3 regions of the Candidatus Methylopumilus rimovensis genome follow, and region 2 is predicted to be linked to each of the others. Evidence: predicted binding sites of a transcription regulator. Region 2 holds the regulator's gene; each other region holds the start of a gene.
What was found. The regulator sigma-54, encoded in region 2, starts transcription at its own class of promoters, with help from an activator protein. The targets are predictions, from matches to a motif close to TGGCACNNTTCCTGCT.
Positions count from the first base shown of each region.

Region 1: the regulator sigma-54 is predicted to act here: its motif matches at 5,574-5,589, upstream of FIT61_RS00560 (TorF family putative porin).
Region 3: the regulator sigma-54 is predicted to act here: its motif matches at 5,341-5,356, upstream of glnA (type I glutamate--ammonia ligase).

Region 1 covers NZ_CP040986.1:103,631-111,988, reverse strand. Annotated here, with positions in the region: gene mpl (UDP-N-acetylmuramate:L-alanyl-gamma-D-glutamyl-meso-diaminopimelate ligase) at 1-1,360, opposite strand, end outside; gene metH (methionine synthase) at 1,372-5,136, opposite strand; gene FIT61_RS00565 (accessory factor UbiK family protein) at 5,217-5,453, opposite strand; gene FIT61_RS00560 (TorF family putative porin) at 5,667-6,641, shown strand; gene FIT61_RS00555 (P-II family nitrogen regulator) at 6,703-7,041, shown strand; gene FIT61_RS00550 (ammonium transporter) at 7,057-8,358, shown strand, end outside.
Region 2 covers NZ_CP040986.1:1,186,381-1,194,738, reverse strand. Annotated here, with positions in the region: gene FIT61_RS06265 (M3 family metallopeptidase) at 1-104, opposite strand, end outside; gene ptsP (phosphoenolpyruvate--protein phosphotransferase) at 125-1,858, opposite strand; gene FIT61_RS06255 (HPr family phosphocarrier protein) at 1,865-2,134, opposite strand; gene FIT61_RS06250 (PTS sugar transporter subunit IIA) at 2,128-2,526, opposite strand; gene rapZ (RNase adapter RapZ) at 2,534-3,373, opposite strand; gene FIT61_RS06240 (hypothetical protein) at 3,376-3,957, opposite strand; gene hpf (ribosome hibernation-promoting factor, HPF/YfiA family) at 3,957-4,283, opposite strand; gene rpoN (RNA polymerase factor sigma-54) at 4,305-5,714, opposite strand; gene lptB (LPS export ABC transporter ATP-binding protein) at 5,741-6,463, opposite strand; gene lptA (lipopolysaccharide transport periplasmic protein LptA) at 6,473-6,961, opposite strand; gene lptC (LPS export ABC transporter periplasmic protein LptC) at 7,027-7,656, opposite strand; gene FIT61_RS06210 (KdsC family phosphatase) at 7,653-8,180, opposite strand; gene FIT61_RS06205 (KpsF/GutQ family sugar-phosphate isomerase) at 8,180-8,358, opposite strand, start outside.
Region 3 covers NZ_CP040986.1:162,440-170,797, forward strand. Annotated here, with positions in the region: gene FIT61_RS00850 (MFS transporter) at 1-695, opposite strand, end outside; gene uvrA (excinuclease ABC subunit UvrA) at 772-3,588, shown strand; gene mtgA (monofunctional biosynthetic peptidoglycan transglycosylase) at 3,604-4,323, opposite strand; gene aroE (shikimate dehydrogenase) at 4,324-5,157, opposite strand; gene glnA (type I glutamate--ammonia ligase) at 5,428-6,837, shown strand; gene glnL (nitrogen regulation protein NR(II)) at 7,043-8,173, shown strand; gene ntrC (nitrogen regulation protein NR(I)) at 8,170-8,358, shown strand, end outside.

The DNA.
Region 1 (8,358 bases), 200 kb from region 2:
CTATTCCATTAAGTAGAGTTTGATGAATACCATTAAAGCTTCCATTACTCATCACAAGAATATGATCGCCTGATTTTGCCTCTTTTAAAATAGCTTCAACAAAATTTTTCATATCGAGGCCTATAAATGATTTGTTTTTGATTGGTGCTAATGCTTCCTCGGCATTCCATGTTAATTTTTCACCATAGCAAAATACTTGATCTGCATCTTTTAGGCTCTCGGGAAGCGCACTCTTCATGGTACCTAATTTCATCGTATTAGATCTTGGCTCTAAAACTGCAATGATTCTTGCTTTGCCAACTTTTGCTCGCAGGCCTCCAAGGGTTGTGGATATGGCTGCTGGATGATGCGCGAAATCATCATAAATCGTGATGCCGTTTTTTTCGCCAATACATTCCATTCTACGTTTTACATTTTTGAATGTTTGTAACGCTTCTAATGCATTTTCTAGCGTCACGCCTACGTGATGAGATGCTGCAATCGCAGCCAATGCATTCATACGGTTATGATGACCTAGGAGATCCCAAGATAAAGTACCCACCAATTTATTCTGATTTAAAACTTCAAATGATTGGTCTTGATTCACTTTACCAATCGACAAACCTTGCTGACTCCCAATATAAAATTTTTCCGACCAGCAGCCTCTTTCAATTACTCTTTTCAAGCTTTCCTCTTCATCGTTAATAATGATACGTCCAATGCCAGGTATCATGCGAACCATATGATGAAATTGAGTTTCAATCGCATGAAGGTCTGGGAATATGTCTGCATGATCATATTCAAGATTATTTAATATAGCCGTCTTGGGGTGGTAATGAACAAACTTAGATCGCTTATCAAAAAAAGCTGTGTCATATTCATCTGCTTCGATCACAAAAAAAGGTGAAGCTTCATTCGATTTATTTTTTTGTGGCAGACGCGCTGAGGCATTAAAATTAAGTGGTACGCCACCAATCAGAAAACCAGGCGCGTAGCCAGTAAATTCTAAAATCCAAGCAAGCATCGATGTTGTAGTTGTTTTGCCATGCGTACCAGCAACCGCGAGTACCCATTTATCTTTTAAAATTGCTTCATAAAGCCATTGGGGTCCTGAAATATAGGGCAGCCCTTGATTCATAATCTCTTCCATCAAAGGATTGCCGCGAGATACTACATTACCAATCACATAAAGGTCAGGCTTTAATTCAGTTTGTTTTTTATCAAATCCTTCGATGAGTTCAATACCAATGCTTTCTAGCTGAGCACTCATTGGCGGATAGACGTTAGTATCACAACCGGTGACTTTATAACCGGATGCCTTGGCAAGGGAAGCCAAACCTCCCATAAATGTTCCGCAAATGCCTAGGATATGAATATGCATGTTTATAAATTTTATAAATTAGGTGCTAACCATTTTTTTAAAAATTCGATTGAGACATCTCGACGCTTAGCCATATCTTTTAATTGATCATCTCCAATTTTATCAACACTGAAATAATCTGCTTCTGGGTGTGCAAAATAAAAACCGGATACTGAGGCAGCGGGGGTCATCGCGAATGAATCGGTAAGATGCATATCGATTTCATCTAGCTTTAATAAAGTAAAAATATCTTTTTTAACGGTATGATCAGGGCATGCAGGGTATCCCGGTGCCGGTCGAATGCCTTGATAATCTTCTTTAATAAGTGACTCTTTATTTAGATTTTCATTTGCTACATAACCCCATAAATCTTTTCTGACGCGCTCATGCATATATTCAGCAAATGCTTCAGCTAAACGATCAGCTAAAGCTTTAAACATGATGCTACTGTAGTCATCATTTTTATTTTTAAATGCTTCTTCATATTTTTCCATGCCTAATCCACTCGTCACGGCAAACATACCAATATAATCTTTAATATTTGATGATTTAGGCGCAATAAAATCAGATAAACACTGATTAGGTTTTTGCACATTATCAACTTTAGGTTTTTCAGATTGCTGTCTTAAGCCATAGTATGTAAATAAAGTTTTTTCACGTGATTCGTCTTCATAAATTTCAATATCATCCCCTACGCTATTCGCTGGATAAAATGCGACGACGCCGTTAGCCACAAGCGCTCGGTTATTGATGAGTTTTGTAAGCATAGTTTGCGCTTCATTAAAAACTTGTGAGGCGCTCTGGCCCACAATAGGATCATTCAGTATAGCCGGATAAAACCCTACCAAATCCCATGTTTGGAAGAATGGGCTCCAATCAATATAGGGTGCAATTAAATTTAAATCGATATTTTTAAATACGCGTTTACCAATAAATTTTGGGGGTTTCGGTGTATATGCTTTATCAAATTGAAGTTTTAATTTATTCAGTCTTGCTTCTTCAAGTGTTAATAATTTAATACCTTTTTTATTGGCATGTTGATCACGTGCCCGAGCATAATCTTTTTCAATATCACTGATGTACTGATCTTTTTGTTCAGGGGTTAAAAGAGATTGCATGACAGCTACCGATCTCGATGCATCAGGAACATAAATCACTGGGCCATCATAATGCGGTGCAATTTTAACAGCTGTATGGGCACGTGAGGTTGTTGCGCCGCCAATGAGGAGCGGTGTTTTTAACCCTCTGAAGTGGGGATCACGCTGCATCTCTTTTGCGACATGCGTCATTTCTTCTAATGACGGTGTTATGAGACCAGACAAGCCAATAATGTCGACATTTTCTTTTTTAGCCATCTCTAAAATTTCTGAGCACGGCACCATGACACCCATATTAATGACTTCAAAGTTATTACATTGCAAGACAACTGACACAATATTTTTACCAATATCATGCACATCCCCTTTGACGGTGGCGATGAGCATTTTGCCTTTAGGTTTTGAAACGATGCCCGTTCTTTTTTCTTCTAATTTTTTTTCTTCTTCAATGAAAGGGACTAAGTGCGCAACAGCTTGCTTCATGACACGCGCTGATTTTACGACTTGCGGTAAAAACATTTTGCCTTGCGCAAATAAATCGCCAACTACATTCATGCCATCCATCAAAGGGCCTTCAATCACATGAATCGGTCGTCCATTTTTTTGCATCGCTTCTAATCGGGCTTCTTCAGTATCTTCTACAATAAAATCTGTGATGCCATGAACTAATGCATATTCAAGTCTTTTATTCACTCGCACTGGTTCGGCATCTGTGCCTCGCCAATTTAATGTTTGAACTTCTTTTTTACTTCCTTTTAGTGTTCCGGCAATTTCAATCATTCTTTCTGTAGCATCAGGTCTTCGATTAAGCACAACATCTTCAACGCGCTCTTTAAGTTCTGGATCAAGATCATCGTAAACACCCATCATGCCTGCGTTGACAATCCCCATCGACAATCCAGCTTTGATCGCATGATATAAAAAGACCGTATGAATTGCTTCGCGTGCTGCATCATTGCCTCTAAAACTAAAACTCACATTAGATACGCCACCTGAAATTTTTGCATGCGGTAAATTCTCTTTAATCCATCTTGTAGCATTAATAAAATCTACTGCGTAATTATTGTGTTCTTCAATACCTGTTGCAATCGCAAAAATATTTGGGTCAAAAATAATATCTTCAGGTGGAAAATTAATTTTTGAAATTAATAAATCGTAAGCGCGCTTACAAATTTCTGTTTTTCTTTGAAAAGTATCTGCTTGTCCTTTTTCATCAAAAGCCATCACGATCACAGCCGCACCATATCGTCGACATAATTTAGCTTGACGAATAAATTCAGCCTCACCTTCTTTCAATGAAATAGAATTTACAATCGCTTTTCCTTGAACACATTGAAGACCTGCTTCAATCACATCCCATTTCGATGAATCAATCATGATAGGAATACGAGCAATATCTGGTTCTGATGCTACTAGATTTAGGAAATGCTTCATCGCTTTTTGCGCATCCAGCATACCTTCATCCATATTGATATCAATAATTTGCGCACCATTCTCTACTTGCTGACGCGCGACTGATAAAGCTTCATCATATTTTTCGTTAATGATTAGATTCGCAAATACTTTTGAGCCCGTGACATTAGTTCTCTCACCGACATTCACAAACAATGAATCATCTTTAATTAGAAAAGATTCGAGGCCTGAGAGTCTTGTCATTGTCTCAACGGTTGGAATATCTCGAGGTTTGATATTTTTTATTTCATTTGCAATCGCTTTTATATGGTCAGGCGTGGTGCCACAACAGCCACCTGCAATATTCACAAAACCACTTGTTGCGAATTCTTTAATTAACGATGAAGTATCTTTCGGCTTCTCATCAAAGCCGGTATCTGACATTGGATTCGGTAGACCGGCATTGGGATAAATACAAACATAGGTATCTGCAATATTGGATAATTCTTCTGCATAAGGCCTCATCAATGCTGCACCTAATGCGCAATTAAGGCCAATGGTCATCGGTTTTGCATGGCGCACTGAATTCCAAAACGCAGCGACTGTTTGACCAGATAAAATACGACCCGATGCATCAGTGACGGTACCTGACAACATAATTGGAAGACTGATTTTATTTTCTTCGAAGTAGGTTTCGATCGCAAAAAGAGCTGCCTTACAATTTAAGGTATCAAAAATTGTTTCAACGAGAAGAATATCAACACCACCTTCAACCAATGCTTTCACTTGATTGAAATAGCTATTTTTTAATGCTTCAAATGTAATATTCCGTGCCGCAGGATCATTTACGTCTGGCGATATCGAAGCAGTTTTAGGTGTAGGTCCAATAGCGCCTGCTACAAATCTAGGTTTGTCTTTCGTTGAAAATTTGTCTACCGCTTGGCGCGCTAATTTAGCAGATGCCACGTTCATTTCATAAGCCAAATCTGACATCGCATAATCTTCTTGTGCAATTTCGGTCGCACCAAAAGTATTGGTTTCAATAATGTCAGAACCTGCTTCTAAATATGCTTCATGAATACTTTGAATAATGTGGGGTTGGGTGAGGCTTAATAGCTCGTTATTGCCTTTGAGAAAAAGTTCACGCTTACCTTCTGGCCCAGAAAATTTCGCAAAGCGGCCATCGCTGCCTCCGCGATAATCTTCTTCCGTGAGTTTATGTTGTTGAATCATCGTGCCCATCGCACCATCCAACAACAAAATACGTTCAGCCAAAAGCTTTCTTAATATTTTTTCTTGAGCAGTCATGAAATCCTATGGCATTCAGTTTTTAAACATGCATTGGGCAATTTTTTTAGTCTAAAGTGCAATAAAAAACTAACAAGTTATTATTTTTTACGCGCTTCAATCTCGGATAGTTTCTTTTCTAGTTCTTCTAATTTTTGACGTGTGCGTTTTAACACTTCTGTTTGAACATCAAATTCTTCGCGGGTGACAAGCTCCATTTTAGTGAACATGCCTTTTAAAAGTGCATCGATATTCTTTTCAATATCAGGGAGCGGGGAATCTTTCACTATCTCTCTGATTTTATTAGATATTTCTTTTAATTTTTCATTATTTAACATGATCATTTCCCCTATAAGTCAAGAGTTTATCAGATTTAAACGCACATCTTAAGTCCATTTGAAACGCTGAACGTTTGTATACCTATTTTTAACTCATTGATTTTAAATGAATTAATAGGTTGGCACACTAATTGCTTTAAGTAATATGTGAACATTCATTAATACAGAGTCACATTATTTTCAGGAAGTTTTACCTTAAAAGGAGAATTAAACATGGTTAAATCACTCATTTCCCTGGCAGTATTGGGAACACTGGTTACTCCAGTAGTTTACGCTGCAGAGACCACCAAGACTGAGACAAAAGAGGAATCCAGCTGGTCAATGACGACCAATATGGGTTTTGTATCAGATTATCGCGCTCGCGGTGTGTCTCAAACATGGCGCAAAGAAGCCATTCAAGCTGGCATAGACCTCACCCATAGTAGTGGCTTTTATTTAGGTGCCTTTGGTTCTAACGTGTCACCTAATACTTACCCTAAGGCTAACGTGGAATTGGATCTCTATGCCGGTTATAACGGTACGGTAGCGGCTGTCGAAGGTTTGGGCTATACGGCAGGTGTTATTGGCTACTTCTACCCTAATGGTAGCTGGAAGAAATATAACGGTGTACTTGATAATGTAGCAGCTGGTGGCGTGGAAGTTCAGCAGACACCAAATGGCGGTCGTTGGGATACTTACGAAGCTAATGCCGGTATTTCTTATAAATGGTTAAGTGCTAAAGGCTCAGTGACTTTAGGCGATTGGTACGGCGCTGAACAAAGTACAGGTTGGACTAAAAGCACTCGGGGTACAACCTACTTAGAATTAAATGCGGCCATCCCAACCCCATTAAATGGCTTAACTTTGATTGGCCACGTCGGTCGGTTAAATGTGAACGGACAATTGGATGCACGTTATATTGATGAGGCTATTCCCGGTACTTTAATTGGCAACAATCTTCCAAGCGGTCCAAACGCTTCTACTTCAGGCGCTCTTAATCCAGACTACACTGATTACAAAGTGGGTTTGAGCTACGCCTTCAAAGTGCTTAATGCGGACGGTTGGAACGCTGGTTTATACTACATCGGTCACAATAACGATAACTACTGGGGTAGCCGCGGGTATGGTGGCGCCAGTTTTAACGGTAGCATAGAAGCTAAAAATCTTAATAAAGATGCTGCGGTGTTTACATTGGGCCGTACATTCTAATTCATTAAAAATCATGGCGGGTGAAAACCCGCCTTCGTTGATGTCTATCTAGGAGGTATACATGAAGTTTATAACAGCAATCATCAAGCCGTTTAAGCTCGATGAAGTTCGTGAAGCGCTATCCGGTATTGGCGTTCAGGGCATTACGGTGACGGAGGTCAAAGGTTTCGGTCGTCAAAAAGGTCATACGGAACTTTACCGAGGTGCTGAATATGTCATTGATTTTTTACCTAAGGTCAAAATCGAGGCAGCCATTCCAAATAAATTACTCAAACGTGCAGTGGAGGCTATTCAAAAATCAGCGCTCACTGGCAAAATCGGTGATGGCAAAATTTTTGTGATGGAACTCGAGGAAGTTTATCGTATAAGAACTGGTGAAACTGGGGAGGACGCTCTTTAATCAGAGGATCAAATTATGAAAAAATTATTATCAACTTTCGCATTAATTAGCTTCTTATGTCTAAACTTTTTAGGTATGACAAGTGTAAGTTTTGCTGATGAAGCAACCTCAGTAAAAGCGAGTGATGCTGTAACTTTAGTTGCAGATGCCACACCCGCTGAAAAGCCTGCTGAAGCAAAAGATGAACCTCCTGCACCAACGCCAAATAAAGGTGACACTGCATGGATGATCGTCGCTACGATTCTGGTGACCTTAATGGTGATTCCAGGCTTAGCCCTCTTCTATGGCGGATTGGTCAGATCCAAAAATATGTTGTCTGTCCTCATGCAAACCTTCGTTATATTCTCACTCATGGGTGTTTTATGGGCAATCTACGGATATAGCGTTGCATTTACGGGCGGCACTCCATTTTATGGTGGCTTCAGTAAATTATTTTTAAGTGGCATTACACCAGACTCTGTAGGTGCTACTTTTAGCAAAGGTGTTGTGATTCCTGAATTCATCTTTGTAGCTTTCCAATTAACTTTCGCAGCGATTACACCTGCTTTGATTATTGGTGCATTTGCTGAACGTATGAAATTTTCAGCAGTACTTTTATTCTTAATCATCTGGTTTACATTTGCATACTTACCTATGGCACATATGGTGTGGTATTGGGACGGTCCAGATGCAATCACTGATGCTAAGTCATTAGAAACAGTTATTGGTAATGCGGGCTGGTTATGGGCAAAAGGTGCACTCGATTTTGCAGGGGGCACAGTGGTTCATATTAATGCTGGTATCGCAGCCCTTGTTGCAGCCATTATGGTGGGCAAAAGAATTGGCTATGGCAAGGAAGCGATGCCTCCTCACAGCCTTACATTAACCATGGTAGGCGCTTCATTACTATGGGTGGGCTGGTTTGGTTTTAATGCAGGTTCAAATCTTGAAGCTACAGGCTTAGCAGCATTAGCGTTTGTTAACACAATGCTTGCTACGGCAGCTGCAACGCTTTCTTGGATCGCATTTGAATGGATCTTAAAATCAAAACCATCTATGTTAGGAGCAGCTTCAGGCGCGGTCGCAGGACTGGTAGCGATTACTCCAGCGTGTGGATTCGTGGGTCCAATAGGTGCACTTGTGATTGGTGCAGGTGTATCTCCTATCTGCTTATTCTTCGTGTCTAAAGTTAAAAAAGCTTTTGGGTATGACGATACACTTGATGTATTTGGTGTTCACGGTGTAGGTGGTATCTTTGGTGCAATTATGACCGGTATATTCGTAAGCCCAGCTTTAGGTGGTACAGGTGTTTACGATTATGTGGCAAATAAAGTAGGT
Region 2 (8,358 bases):
GTATTAGCTTCTTTGAGAATACTTTCAATGGCTGGAGAAATATGATCGGGTTTAATTTGATCAAATAGTGGAAGGCCTTCGCGATTTAAGACAGGGTTATTCATGATGGTTTAAAAGTTATGATTTAACTAGATTGATTAATCTTTTTAAGTAAAGTTTCAATTTTATCAACTTCATTTAGGTTAAGTAACTTAAGAACCGAAGCCTTCATATTTTTGATTGAGCTAGTTAAAACCTGTTGTTTGACACTTAGGATATGTGAAGGATGCATAGAGAGTTGTTCAACGCCCATAGCAATCAATAATTTGGTAAGTTTGGGCTCGCCTGCCATTTCACCACAAATAGCGATAGATTTCTTGTATTTATGTGCTGACTTTATTGTAAGAGCTATTAATTTCAAGACAGCAGGATGAAGTGGATTGTATAGATGAGATACTGCGTCATCTGTGCGATCGATTGCTAGCGCATATTGAATTAAATCATTAGTGCCGATTGATAAAAAGTCTAACTCTTGAGCGAAAATATCTGCACTGATTGCGGCAGCTGGTATTTCAATCATGCCGCCAATAAGAATATTTTCATTAAATTTTATTTTCTCTTTCCTTAAGCTCGCCTTTGCTCTTTCTAGAATAAGTTTAGTTTGCCGAAGTTCACTTATACTGCTTAACATAGGAAAAAGAATTTTAATATTTCCAAATTGAGACGCTCTTAAAATAGCTCGAAGTTGGGTCATAAAAACTTTAGGCTCAGATAAGCATAATCGGATCGCTCTTAAACCTAATGCTGGGTTAGGACTTATTTTTTTATTGTCCAAAGCTGTTTGTTTGTCAGCGCCAGAATCCAAGGTGCGAATAGTGACAGGTCTTTTACCCATGGCTTCAGCAACTTTCTTGTAAGCTTGAAATTGCTCTTCCTCATCTGGCATATCTTGCCGATTCATAAATAAGAATTCTGTTCTAAATAAACCAATACCACTCGCTCCTGAAGCATTAACCGAGATAATATCGTTTGGAACTTCAATATTTGCAAAAAGGTGAATTGTGGCTCCATCTTGAGTGATTGATTTTTTTGTTTTGATACGCTGTAGTTTTTCTTGTTCGTTATCCCATGAATCCTGAATTTTCTTATAATGTTTTTGAATTTCATGGGTTGGATTAACAATTACAACACCTTCTGTACCATCAACAATAATTAAATCATTGTCGCGTATTAAAGATCGGGCATTTTGCAATGCTACGATTGAAGGAATATTTAAACTCCTTGATAAGATCGCGGTATGAGAAGTAACACCACCCCCATCCGTAATAAAGGCAGCATATTTATGGTTTTTGAAATGAAGAGCGTCTGCTGGTGAAATATCATGTGCTACTAAAATTGTTAATTTTTCTTTATTCTTTACTGCAATTTGGTTTGAATGGCCCAAAAGTATTTTAATAACTCTCTCGACAACTTGAATAACGTCTTGCTTTCTTTCTCTTAGATATTGATCTTCGATTTGATCGAATTGATTTACGACACTATCCATTTGTTTTTTTATCGCCCACTCCGCATTACATTTTTCATTTTCAATAATCGATTTTGGCAACACAGATAATGATTTATCATTAAGTATCATTATGTGAGTATCAATAAATGATCCTAATTCACCTGGTGCATCTGAAGGAAGTTGCGATTTTATTTTATTGAGTTCAATTCTTACGGTATTAACAGCGTCCTCAAATCTTTTAATTTCATGAGGAATATTTTTTAAATCAATATCGTATTGAACAACTTCAAGTAGTGCATTGGATATCAAATGTGCCTTGCCTATTGCAATGCCATTCGAAACACCAATGCCGTGAAGGCTAAAAGGAGTCATATAGGACTACTCCCCTTCTCCAAAATAATCATTGATAAGAGCAATAATAGAATTCAATGCATCTTGTTCGTCAGAGCCTTCGGTTGTGATTGTAATATCTGAACCTTGACTAGCCGCTAGCATCATTACACCCATAATGCTTTTTGCATTTACTTTTTTATTATTTTTTTCAATCCATATATCAGATTTAAATTGATTAGCAACCTGAGTTAACTTTGCGGAAGCTCTGGCATGTAAACCTAGTTTGTTAATAATTTTAGTAGAAGTTATTAGCATGTTTGATTAGATTGAATATGAATAATGCCATCCTGAGCGCCTTGAATTGCTTTAGCAATTAGAACATCAAAGGACTCATGTCGGTAGCTAATGCTTCGAATGAGCATAGACAAATTAACACCCGCAATCGCATTGACTTTGCCAGATTTAATTATTTTAGTAATAATATTACAAGGCGTTGCTCCAAAAATATCTGTAAGAATCAAAACGCCATCACCCTGATCTAATACATTAATTTTTTCTGAAATTTCCTTATACATATTTTCGTGTGCACAATCATTTTCAATCGTAAGAGAATCTAGAAGCTTTGGCCTGTCGCCTAGAACATGTATAGCACATTCAATTAGAGATTTTCCAAGTTCGCCGTGTGTAATAAGAAGGATGCCAATCATAAGTGTCTTAATGGTTAATATCTCTGTGGCGAATAATTACCTGAGATTTTGGGTTATAGAAATTAGTGAATAATTTATTTGCAATATAAACTGAGCGATGCTTGCCCCCAGTGCATCCAATAGCTATATGAAGTGAATGTCTTTGATCTTTTTTAAAAGAGCCTAGCCACTCATTTACAAAGTGATTGATATCTTGATACATTTTATTGACTTCATTATAGCCTTGAAAAAATTCTGCAACAGACTTATCTAAGCCAGTTAAATTTTTTAAATTAGACTCATAGTGTGGGTTCGGAAGACAGCGCACATCAAAAATAAAATCTGCATCAAGTGGGATGCCAAATTTGTATCCGAACGAACTAAATTGCAAGGCAAGATGATCTTCCTTTAACTCAATCAATTCGTTCAATGCTTTCTTTAATGCATTTACTGACATGCTGCTAGTATCAATTTTATAACCAATCTCAGCTAAAGGTGCAAGCATAGACCTTTCTTTTTCTATAGTTTCAGAAAGAGATAGCTTTTCGTTTGCAAGGGGATGTCTGCGTCTCGTTTCACCAAATCGTCTTACGATAGACTCGGTGGATGATTCTAGGTAAATCAACTTCGTTTTAATTGATAACGATTCAATTTCTTTTATAACGAAGGGTAATTTTTCAATATCAATACTTCTAATATCAACACTAATTGCAACCTTGTCTTGATGCTCATGATTTAGATGTTGTGAAATATTTGACAAAAGTGTGACAGGTAAGTTATCGATACAGTAAAAGTCATTGTCTTCGAGAGCATTTAAGGCAATACTTTTACCTGAGCCCGATAGTCCTGAAATAATAATGACTTCCATAATTAATGATCCAAACTTAATTGAAGGTTAAGTTTCTGAGACAAATGACTTATTGTGCTAGGCCCATTCTTGAGTAATATGTAATTTTTAACTGCCGTTTCAATCAAGAGGCTTATATGTCTTGTTTGAGTCATAGGGATTTCAATTTTAGGGATATTAATATCAATAAGTCTAAAAGTATTTACAGTCATTTCTAGTCTTGAACAATCAAGTTTTTTTCGGAATTTTTTTAATTCAATAACTAAAAAAAGTTTTTGTTCTAAAGCCACACTTTTACGACCAAACAATTTTTTAATATCGAGAATTCCTAGGCCACGAACTTCCATTAGATTTTTTAAAAGTGACGGAGCTTTTCCTATAATTTTATTTTTATCGTTTTTATAAAAAGACACACTATCATCAGCAATAAGTTTGTGACCTCTACTGATCAAATCAAGTACCACCTCACTTTTGCCAATACCTGACTTCCCAATAATTAAAATACCTTTACCTTTTATTTCAACAAATACACCGTGTGTATGGTTTGTAACTTCAGGGTCTTTGGATTTTAATGCAATTAAATTAAAGAACTTTGATAGATACATTATTCGATTGGTTGATGTTTTAAACCGCCCTGAACTCTGTGATGGTCTTTATGAACTTCTTTGTATTTAATGACTTGACGATCTAGCTTGTCTGAGAGTAAATCAATGGCACTATACATACTTTCACCTCTGCACTCAGCGTGGATATCACTCTTAGGGAGGTGAATTGTAGCTTCCGCAATATGCTCCAATTTATTAACGGTGAGAGTTACTTTTGCATCAATGACATGATCAAAATGGTGAAAAATTTTAGCTAATTTAGTTTGAATATATTCCTTTAATGACGGAGTAATTTCTAAGTGATGGCCAGTCAAATGAATATTCATGACGTTTCCTTAAGGTTGGGTTTATAAAATTTTTCTAAGATTGGTTGGAGCAATATTTAGTATTTCTCTATATTTTGCTACGGTTCGACGAGCGATATTAATATTTTGCCTCTTCAATAATAAGACAATTTCATTATCTGAAAGTGGTTTTTTCGGATCTCCTTGTTTAATGACTTCTTTAATTTTAGCCCTTATTGCGGTAGATGCAAGCTCATTCCCTGACGCACTATCAATCGAGCTGCCGAAGAAAAATTTGAGTTCATAAATACCACGTGGCGTATTAATATATTTATTTGATGTGACGCGAGATATTGTGGATTCATGAAGGCCCACTTCTTCAGCAATCTCCCTTAAAACAAGAGGTTTCATCATAGATTCGCCATGATCTAAAAAGTCTTTTTGATGTCTCATAATTGCCTCGGAGACTTTAAGGATTGTGATAAAGCGTTGTTGTATATTTTTCACAATCCATTTAGCTTCTTGTATCTGACTAGATAAATGATGTGCAACGTCATTTTGTGAGTTCTTTATTAAGTCTCGATAAATATGATTTAAGCGAAGTTTGGGAATCGCTTGCTCATTTAATGAAACTTGCCATTTAGCCTTCACTTTTTTGACATTAACTTCATGTTGAATGAAATGATGACTTTCAATAGTGGAAAATATATTTCCAGGTTTTGGATTAAGGCTTTTAATTACTTTTTGAACATCTCTTAATGCTTCATCTTCACACCCTAGTATTTTTTTAAGTCTCACAAAGTCACGCGCAGCTAAAAGATTTAGATGGTTCTTAATTACTTTAATAGAGAGTAAATGAATCGGAGTTTCTTCTTTACTCTCAAGTTGAAGAGTCAGGCATTCTATGAGGTCTCTTGCGCCAATACCAGGAGGAGCTTGTTTTTGAAGAAGCTTTAGTAAAGATTCTATTTCTTCAATACTTACCTCATATTCTTTTGGAATGCTTGCTAAAAAATAATCAAGAGACTCCTCTAGATAACCATCTTCATTAATTGAATCTATCAAAAGAGAAATAATAGCCTGATCTTTTTCACTAATCGGAATTAAATGAAAAATATCTTCAAGGTATTGTTTTAATGTTTGTGATGCAGGTTCTTGATAGTCAGGTGATTCAGCGTAATTATCTTTTGTATACTCGTCACCCCAATTAATTTCATGATCATAAATAGCTTCTTGATGTTCTTGATGATTCAAAATTTCAAATGAAGTTTCTTCTTGAGAAATTGTCGGGGTATTTTTGTTTTCTTCCTCATCCTCTTCTTCAAATATTTCAATCAAAGGATTTTGTTGAATTAAAATTTCAAGTTCTTGGTTAAGTTCAACCGAAGACATTTGTAAAAGTTTTATAGATTGCTGAAGTTGCGGGGTAAGCGATAAATGCTGGGATGCTTTAAATTGAAGATTTTGTTTCATCGCTTAAATAGCACTTATTTAAGTACTTATAAATAAAAGTCTTTACCTAAATAAACATCTCTAACATTTTGATCATTAGCAAGCGCTTTAGGCAGGCCTGATGCAAGTATTTTGCCTTGATTCACAATATACGCACGATCACAAATACCTAATGTTTCGCGAACGTTATGATCTGTAATAAGGATGCCAATTTTTTGTTCAGCAAGATATTTGATAATTTTCTGAATATCAATTACCGCAATAGGGTCAATTCCTGCAAAAGGTTCATCTAGTAAAATAAAGGCTGGATTAGAAGCTAGGCATCTAGCAATTTCAACGCGACGTCTTTCGCCACCAGAAAGACTGATTGCAGTATTATTTCTAATGTGAGTAATGCCTAATTCTTGAAGAAGCTCTTCAAGTCTCTTATTCATTTTTTCACGAGTTAATTCTTGTAGTTCTAAAATAGCCAAAATATTTTCAGACACAGTCATTTTTCTAAAGATTGAAGACTCTTGGGGTAGATAAGATAAACCCAATTTCGCCCGGCTATGAATTGGCATTTTAGATATATTGACATCATCTAATGAAATGCGTCCTCGATCAGCTGGAATAAGCCCTACAATCATATAAAAACTTGTAGTCTTTCCAGCGCCATTAGGGCCTAGTAATCCGACAATTTCACCACTCTTAATAGTTAAAGATACGTCTTGAACAACAGTTCTTTTTTTAAAGGATTTTTTAAGATTTTCAATGACTAATTCGCTCATATTAGATCGTTATTCCTGTGGCTTTTTCTTTGGTTGAATAATTGCACGCGTTCTAGCGCCAGGGACAGTTTCTCCCGCTTTATTTTTAGTATTGCCGGACATTGCTTTTGCAAATTCAGCATTTGCGTCATACATGATGTAATCACCGTAAATGACATCCTGACCTTGTTTTACCCATGCCTTGCTATATAAATGAACTTTATCCATACGGCCGTCATATTCAATTCTCTGCGCACTTCCTTCAATATAGTCATTCTTACCTTCTCGTTTTTGTTTGAAGGTCGTTGGGTTGCCGACACTTGTACTATGTTGAAAGCCTTGATTATCCTCTCGAACAGTCAGTTCGTCAGCTTTAATGAGAAGTGTGCCTTGTGTCAAAATCACATTACCAGTATATACACTTGTATTTTTTGAATCGTTTGATGTCATTGTGTCAGACTCAAGTTCGATAGGCTTATCTCGATCCGCTTTTTCTGCAAAGACATTAGGCGAAGTCATACTTAAAAAGCATAAACAAGTAAATATAAATTTTAATAGCGATGGTTTAAAAAATATTGGGGACATTATTTTTTTAGCTTCTTATTTTGAATAATAGGATGAGCAGTTAAATTAGTTTTCTTTGCTGGCTTTTCATAATGCACGCGAACTTTCTCTAACAAGGTTATTATTCCATTCTTTTTGTCATATTTCATGCCGATCGCATTGACGACAGTTTTAGGGTCTTGAATAATACGAACAGGGCTTTTTGTAAATGCTTGGTCTTTATGAGGCAATACAGTTAGTTGGTCTGTAAAAAGTTCCATTTTTGGTTTTGTTTCTGTTTCGAGACGAGCTACTTTTACATTATCAATCATCCGCACTTCTTCACCATCAGTCGAGACAAGACCAAGACCGCCTTCAATTTGTGAGCTAGGTAGATTATTTTTGTATCTAATAAAAAGTGGTTTTTTTAAACGTGTAGTATCATCTTTAGCAAAATGTACCATTTCATTTGCTGACAAAATAAAATGAACAGAGCCATCTGGCTCAGTTTGTGTTGTTTTAAAGTTAGTTAAAAAATAATCAGGACTATTACTTAATTTATTTCCTCTTTTTTCGCTTTCATTTTCAACAGAAACTTGAACCCAGTATGAAATAAAAGCCAAGATTGCAGCGAATAAAGTAGGGAATAAAACAGAGAAGCGATTGATCATTTAAAGTAAGGTGCAATGATTGAGTTATAAGTGCCTTGTGCTTTCATAATAAAATCACAAGCTTCTCGAACGGCACCATAGCCAGCAATTTTTTCTGTAATAAAATGCGCAATTTTTTTAACTTCATCATGACCTGCTGGGACTGTAATAGCCAGACCCGATTGCAACATAGGGGGTAAATCTACAATATCATCCCCCATAAATGCACACTCTTCTACTTTTAATCCTGTTTTTTTGATGAGATCAGTAAATGCTTCTTTTTTATCTGAAATACCTTGATAAAAGTAATCGACTTCTAGATTTTCGGCACGAATAAGAACGCTATTGGAATTACGACCAGTAATAATTGCGAGTTTAATTCCACTTTTTTTAAGTAATCGCATACCCAAGCCATCTTGCGTGTTGAACATTTTATATTCTTGGCCATCGTCTCCAATAAAGAGTGAGCCATCTGTCATTACGCCATCAACATCAAAAATAACAAGTTTAATTTTTTGCGCGCGAGCCTTGAGATTAGAGTCCATTAAATCACTTTCGCTTTAAAAAGATCATGCATATTAAAAGCACCTACCAATTTGAATTCTCTATTTACTACTAGGATCCCATTAATTTTGCTAGTCTCCATAAGATTAATCGCATCAATAATAATTTGATCATCAAATATTGTTTTTGGATTTTTATTCATAATTTCTTTGATGGACT
Region 3 (8,358 bases), 260 kb from region 2:
GCCATTTGAGCGGCATGAAGGGCAAATATCCCAAAATTTAAACGTGAGAGTTGGGTATTTTTAAGGATCGATTTAAAGGATGGCTGAGATGCTTTTAATACTTTGGAGGTAGTGAGCGTTAAAGGTGTAGGTACCACAAAGCGCACCACTAAAATAGCAAGTAAAGATAAAAGGCCTGTCAGTATAAAAATACCAGGCACACCTATCAGCTTATTGAGCAGAGGAGCGCCCATTAAAGACAAGGCAAAAGTGATGCCAATGGTGGCTCCAATCATCGCCATCGCTTTGGTGCGATGTTCATCCCGGGTTAAGTCTGCGACAAGTGCTGTAATGGCAGCTGAAATAGCACCTGCCCCTTGAATGGCACGACCTAGAATAATGATATGAATGTCGTTCGAATAACCTGACACAAAAGAACCTAAGGCAAATAAAAGGAGGCCAATATAAATGATATTTTTGCGGCCATAACGATCGGAGAGCATGCCAAAAGGTAATTGAAAGAGCGCTTGCGTAAGACCATAGGCACCCAGTGCCAAACCTACTTGAAAGGCTGAAGGGCTGCCGGGCAAGCCTTCCGCATAGATCGCAAAAATCGGCAGGATTAAAAACATACCTAACATTCTTAAGCCATAGATCGATGCCAAACTTAAACTGGATCGAATCTCGAGCGGGGTCATGCCTTGTTCTATTTTCATAAACTTGAATTAGATATTTCTTATTTTGGAATAATTTCGTATATTAACAGGTTACCTTTAAAAAGCTTAAAGCGACATGGATACGATTAAGATTCGCGGGGCTAGAACCCATAATTTAAAAAATATTTCACTCGATTTACCCCGCAATAAATTGATTGTCATCACAGGTTTATCCGGCTCCGGCAAATCATCACTCGCTTTTGATACTTTATACGCAGAAGGTCAGCGTCGCTATGTCGAATCGTTATCGGCTTATGCACGTCAATTCCTAGAGCGTATGAATAAACCTGATGTCGATTTGATCGAAGGTTTATCACCCGCCATTTCTATTGAACAAAAATCAACCTCTCATAATCCGAGATCAACCGTGGGTACCGTCACTGAAATTCATGACTACTTAAGGTTGTTATATGCAAGAGCGGGTGAACCTGAATGCCCCACGCACGCACATACTTTAGAGTCGCAAACGGTATCGGAGATGGTGGATACCTTATTAGCGCTACCTAGTGACACAAAAATTATGTTGTTAGCCCCTATTGTGAATAGCCGCAAAGGTGAGCAACAAGATTTATTTGAAGATTTAAAAGCACAAGGTTTTATTCGTTTACGTATCGATGGTGAGATTTATGAAATTGATGCGCTACCCAAGCTCACCAAAACTAAAAAACATCAAGTGGATGTCGTGGTAGATCGCATTAAAATTAATCCAGACATTAAGCAGCGCATCACAGAGTCCACTGAAACAGCTTTAAAACTCGCTGATGGCAAAATGATTGCAGTGGAGATGGATACGCATAAATCACATCTTTTTTCAGCAAAGTTTGCATGCCCTTTGTGCGACTATTCATTGGAAGAATTAGAGCCACGCATCTTTTCATTTAATAATCCAATGGGAGCTTGCCCCGAATGTGATGGGATTGGCAATATTAATTTCTTTGATCCTAAGCGCGTAGTGGCTTTTCCACATTTGTCTCTTGCTTCAGGTGCCATCAAAGGTTGGGATAAACGTAATCAATTTTATTTCCAACTTCTGCAATCTTTAAGTGAGCATTACACATTTGACTTAGAAACCGCTTTTGAAGATTTGCCTGAAAAAATTCAACATGTGATCTTGAATGGGAGTGGATCGGAGCATATTAATTTTTCTTATATCAATGAACGTGGTCAGATCATTAAAAAGATGCATAGCTTTGAAGGCATCTTAAATAATTTAAAACGTCGCTATCATGAAACGGATTCAGGGACAGTCCGAGATGAGCTTGCAAAATATTTAAATATGCAGCCTTGCCCATCCTGTGAAGGTTCACGTTTAAGGATTGAAGCAAGACATGTCAAAGTGGGTAAAAAAAATATTCATGAAATATGTAATACCCCTTTAAAAGAAACCGTACATTTTTTTGAGTCCTTAAAACTAAAGGGAGCCAAAAAAACTATTGCTGAAAAAATCATTTTTGAAATTACCAGCCGTCTAAAATTTTTAGTCAATGTGGGTTTAGATTATTTATCCCTTTCTCGTTCAGCCGAAACTTTATCAGGGGGTGAAGCACAGCGTATTCGCTTAGCTTCCCAAATTGGTAGTGGTTTAACTGGTGTCATGTATGTGCTTGATGAGCCTTCGATTGGATTACACCAACGTGATAACGATCGTTTACTTGAAACTTTAAAGAGATTACGTGATTTAGGTAATACTGTGATTGTCGTGGAACACGATCAAGACGCTATTCTTGCTGCAGATCATGTAGTTGATATTGGTCCAGGGGCTGGTGAACATGGTGGCTATATCGTCGCTGAAGGCACACCTAAGATGATTGCAAAACATGCGCAATCTCTCACAGGGCAATATATTAGTGGTCGTAGAGAAATAAAATATAAAAATAAAAGAGTTTTGCCACGCGCTTTGAAATGGTTGGAGTTAAAAGGTGCCACGGGAAACAATTTAAAGCATGTGCATTTAAAATTACCGATTGGGCTTCTCACATGTATTACCGGTGTCTCAGGCAGTGGTAAATCATCGCTCATCAATGACACACTTTATCGCGCAGTCGCACATCATTTATATGGGAGCCATACCGAACCTGCAGAACATACCTCGATTAAAGGCTTAGATTTTTTCGATAAGGTGGTGGATGTGGATCAAAGCCCCATTGGTCGAACACCGAGATCCAATCCTGCGACTTACACAGGACTTTTTACGCCCACACGAGAACTTTTTGCGCAACTCAATGAAAGTCGTAATCGGGGTTATGGCCCTGGCCGTTTTTCATTTAACGTCAAGGGTGGTCGATGTGAGGCATGTGAAGGCGATGGTGTGATTAAAGTTGAAATGCACTTCTTACCTGATGTGTATGTCCCTTGTGATATTTGTCAAGGAAAACGCTACAACCGTGAAACTTTAGAAATTCAATTCAAGGGAAAAAATATTCATGATGTTTTATCGATGACCGTTGAACAAGCACATGAATTTTTTAATGCGATTCCTGCGGTTGAAAAAAAATTACGGACCTTAATCGAGGTAGGCTTAGGCTACATCACCTTAGGACAGAATGCGACGACCCTTTCAGGGGGCGAAGCACAGCGCGTCAAATTAGCGTTAGAACTTTCAAAGAGAGATACAGGGCGAACACTTTATATCTTGGATGAACCCACGACTGGACTTCATTTTGCTGATATTCAATTATTGCTTGATGTGATTCATAAGCTTCGCGATGCAGGTAATACGATTGTGATTATCGAACATAATTTAGATGTCATTAAAACAGCAGATTGGATTATTGATTTAGGGCCTGAAGGTGGTGACGGGGGCGGGGAAATTATTGCAGAAGGCACCCCTGAAGAAGTTGCGAATAACAAAAAGAGCTATACAGGTAAATATTTAAAACCTTACTTGAAATAAGTGAAGGCCATAAACTTATGGTACTTGGGCTGCATTCATGCGAGACAAGATAATGCCGCTTCGCTCAATGAGTCTTGAAGTATCTTGGTGTTGTTCATAATATTTAGGGTTAGGAATCATAGAAGCTAATTTGGCCGACTGAAAACTATTGAGCTCTTTTGCATGCGCTGAAAAATAACGTTGGGATGCCGCTTCAATGCCATAGACATTATTTCCCCACTCAATCACGTTCAAATAAATTTCTAAAATTCTTTTTTTACTTAAAATCGTTTCCAGCATCAAGGTAATGATGGTTTCTTCTATCTTTCGCCACGGTGTTCTTTGATTCGATAAAAATAAATTTTTAGCGAGTTGCTGGCTAATGGTAGATCCCCCTGCGACAATTTTTTTGCGTCGCTTATTTTTTTCATAGGCTTTTTCAATACCCTCCCAATCAAAACCTTCGTGATCAATAAATTTAGCATCTTCGGCTGCAATCACAGCTTGTTTAATATAAATAGAGATTTGGTTGTAATTGACCCATTGATGTCTAAGGGTTGCTTTCTCATCTTTTTCTTGAAGATGTTCTAGTCTTGTTTCCATAAATGCGCTTTCACTCGGATTGACGAACGTCCACAAAAGAATATGTATTAATACCCAAAGCTGATAGAAAAAAAATAAAAGGAATAAAACGGATGTAATTTTTCCTTTTAATGAACGATGATGCCAGAATAGATTTTTGAATCTTTGAGGCAATTATTTATTTCTAAAAAAATCAATGATAGGTTTTGTTTGGGGTTTGATGTGGTGCCAAATATAAAACGCTTCAGCCGCTTGCTCTACAAGCATCCCCAGACCATCTGATGTTTGAGCGTGTTGAGATTTTGCTTGCTTGATAAATAGTGTTTCTTTGCCATACATCATGTCATAAGCTAAACATTTCTCATGAAAGATTTTGTTGTCTAAACCAAGATCAGCTTCATTTAAACTTGCAGAAGTGGCATTGATGATCACATCAAAATATTGATGTTGAAGTTTTTTGATTTCGATGACGTTTAAATCGACATTTAAATGTTTCGCGTACGCATTCATTTTATTTTTAATCGTGTTTGATTTTTCAATCGTGCGATTGGTGAGTGTGAGTTCTAATGGTTTTTTTTCTAATATGGAATACAACACACCTTCGGCCGCACCACCCGCACCAATGAGTAAAACTTTTTTATGTTTTAAATCTATTTGAAGATTTTGTTCGAGATCTCGAACTAATCCGATGCCATCAGTATTGTGTCCAATGATTTCTTTATCTTTAAATTCGAGTGTGTTTACTGCTTCAGCGATTTTAGCGTGTTGAGAATGTTGATTCGCTAATTGATAAGCCTCCTTTTTAAATGGCAATGTGACATTAGCACCACTTAGTTTTTCTGAAATGAGTGTTTGTGATGTTTGTTGAAACTCATTGAGTGGTGATAGCACTGCTTTGTAATCCATTAGAAGCCCTGCATCTTTTGCAAACATAGTATGAATTTGAGGGGATAGACTGTGATGAATGGGGTTACCAATTACAGCAAAATGTTTTTTAACTTCAGTCATGGTGCGGTTATCACATCGATTGGATTAAGGTTTTGAGTATAAGTGTTTTTTAAAAAACTGCCATCCACGACACTTACGCACTATTTAAGTGCGTAAATATGAATAATGCATTTTTATGGTGCATTTTTTTAAGAAAACCTTTTAAAACGCACATAATAACAAAGTCTTAGCACATTATTCGATTGGCACAATTTATGCTTAATATTAATATGTTGAAATGTATTAACACGCTTTAGATTGAATCAAAAATGACGCTTTTAGGAGAATGAAATGGCAATCGCTGATGTAATGAAAAAGGTTAAAGATAACAACGTTAAATTCGTGGACTTTAGATTCACGGATACACGAGGCAAAGAACAGCACGTCAGTGTGCCTGTTTCAGCTTTTGATGAAAGTAAATTTAAACAAGGTCATGCATTCGATGGCTCATCGATTGCAGGTTGGAAAGGTATTCAAGCGTCTGACATGTTACTCATGCCAGATCCAGACACAGCAAACATCGATCCTTTTATGGAAGAGCCAACCCTTATCCTCACATGTGATGTTGTAGATCCTACAGATGGTAAAGGTTATGAGCGTTGTCCACGAAGCTTAGCGCGTCGCGCAGAAGCTTATTTAAAATCAACTGGCTTAGGCGATACTGCTTACTTTGGACCAGAACCTGAGTTCTTTATTTTTGATTCTATTACTTGGTCTCAAGAGATGAGAGGCTGTCATGTCACCATCAATTCAGAAGAAGGTGCATGGGATTCTTCCACACAACATGAAGGTGGCAATACTGGTCACCGCCCAGGTGTGAAAGGTGGTTACTTCCCAGTACCTCCAGTCGATTCTCTTCAGGATGTGCGTTCAGCGATGTCAATTACACTCGAAGCCATGGGTGTGCCTGTTGAAGTGCATCACCATGAAGTGGCAACGGCAGGTCAATGTGAGATTGGTACTAAATTTAGCACCCTCACACAACGTGCCGATTGGACACAACTTCTTAAATATGTGGTGTTAAATACAGCCCATAATTACGGCAAGACAGCGACATTTATGCCAAAACCGATGGTCGGTGACAACGGTTCAGGTATGCATGTGCACCAATCGATTTGGAAAGACGGTAAAAATTTATTTGCAGGTTCAGGTTACGCAGGCTTAAGTGAGTTTGCATTGTTCTACATTGGTGGTGTCATCAAACATGCGCGTGCACTCAATGCGATTACGAACCCAGGGACTAACTCTTATAAACGTTTAGTACCAGGCTTTGAAGCCCCAGTAAAATTAGCTTACTCGGCTAAAAACCGTTCAGCATCGATTCGTATTCCATTCGTGGAGGGGGACAAAGCGCGTCGTATCGAAGCGCGTTTCCCAGATCCTATAGCAAATCCTTATCTAGCCTTCAGTGCATTGATGATGGCAGGCTTAGATGGTGTTCAAAATAAAATTCACCCAGGTGAGCCAGCGACAAAAGATTTGTACCATTTAACGCCTGAAGAAGACGCACAAGTGCCAACCGTATGTTCATCGCTTGAACAAGCGCTTGAGTATTTAGATAAAGATCGCGAATTCTTAACGCGCGGTGGTGTATTTACGGATGACTGGATCAATAGTTATATCGATCTTAAGATGGAAGAAGTGACTAAGATGCGTATGACACCTCATCCAATCGAATTTGGTATGTATTACAGCTGCTAATTCGTGCGCCTAATAAAAAAGACGGCTTAAATAGCCGTCTTTTTTTATGCCTTTATTTTAAGGTTTTCCAAAAATGCACTATTTTAGTGCATTACTGCTTAATATTCCTTACAATACCTTGATAGAGCCCTTGAAATAGGCCAAAAAGCGATCTCTTAAAGTTGGCTCAAGTTTTGCTTAGTATATTAATGAGAACAGACTATTCATGAAAAAAAATACCATCCCATCACTAACCCCTGAATTAAAGGGGATTGAACACTTAGCGAGTGCGGTATTGCTATGTGATGTCGAGGGCCATATTTTGTACATGAATCCATCCGCTGAAATTTTATTTGGTTTAAGCGCTAAACATATTTATAAGATGTCGCTTGATGAGGTATTTCCATATGCCGATATTTTAAAACTAGCCATCAGCCAAGCTTTAAATAATGACACCCCTTATCGTGAACATGAATTTTTGATTACCACATTAAAGCATCAATCATTTTCTGTGACATGTACCATCACCCCAATTCAAAGCGATTCGATTCGTTATATTCTTGAATTCCAACAGATGGATCAGCAATTAAGAATCGCAAAAGAAGAGCGTATGTTGATTCAGCAACAAGCCAACTCTGAATTGATTCGAAATTTAGCGCACGAAATTAGAAATCCATTAGGTGGGTTACGAGGAGCCGCTCAGCTTCTAGAGCATGAGTTACCTGATCCTTCACTTAAAGAATACACACAAGTGATTATTAAAGAAGCCGATCGCTTGCAGTCATTGATGGATCGACTACTCGTGCCTCATCAAAAACCTAAATATGAGCCTACAAATATCCATGAAGTATTAGAGCGCGTTCGAAGTTTATTGTTAGCTGAATCGCCTGATGAAATAAAAATTCAACGTGATTACGATACGAGCCTGCCTGACATTATTGGCGATCGCGAAAAATTAATCCAAGCAGTACTTAATATTGCGCGTAATGCAGTCCAAGCGATGCATGAAAAACAACAACATGGTCTCATTATTTTTAAAACGCGTGCTGAACGGCAAATCATGCTTGCTAAGAAACGCTATCGCGTCGGTATTAAACTCGACATTATCGATAATGGGCCAGGCATACCGCCAGGTATTCGCGACAAAATATTCTATCCGCTCGTCTCCGGTCGTGAAGGTGGGTCTGGTCTCGGCTTATCATTAGCGCAAACTTATGTGAGTCAACATCAAGGGATGATTGAATGTAAGAGCGAACCCGGACAAACGATCTTCACGATTTTATTGCCGATCAAAGATCTAGATACAAAAGAAATTCCTGTTCATAACAACCAAGAATCACAAGGATCTTCACTATGAAAGCTATTTGGATTATTGATGATGATAAATCTATTCGCTGGGTATTTGAAAAAGCGCTTGCACGTACCGATTTAAATTTTAAAACTTTTAGCTCAATTAAAGATGCACTGCAGGCGATTAAAGATGAAGAGCCACAAGTGATTGTGAGTGACATTCGAATGTCACAAGGTTCAGGTTTGGAACTT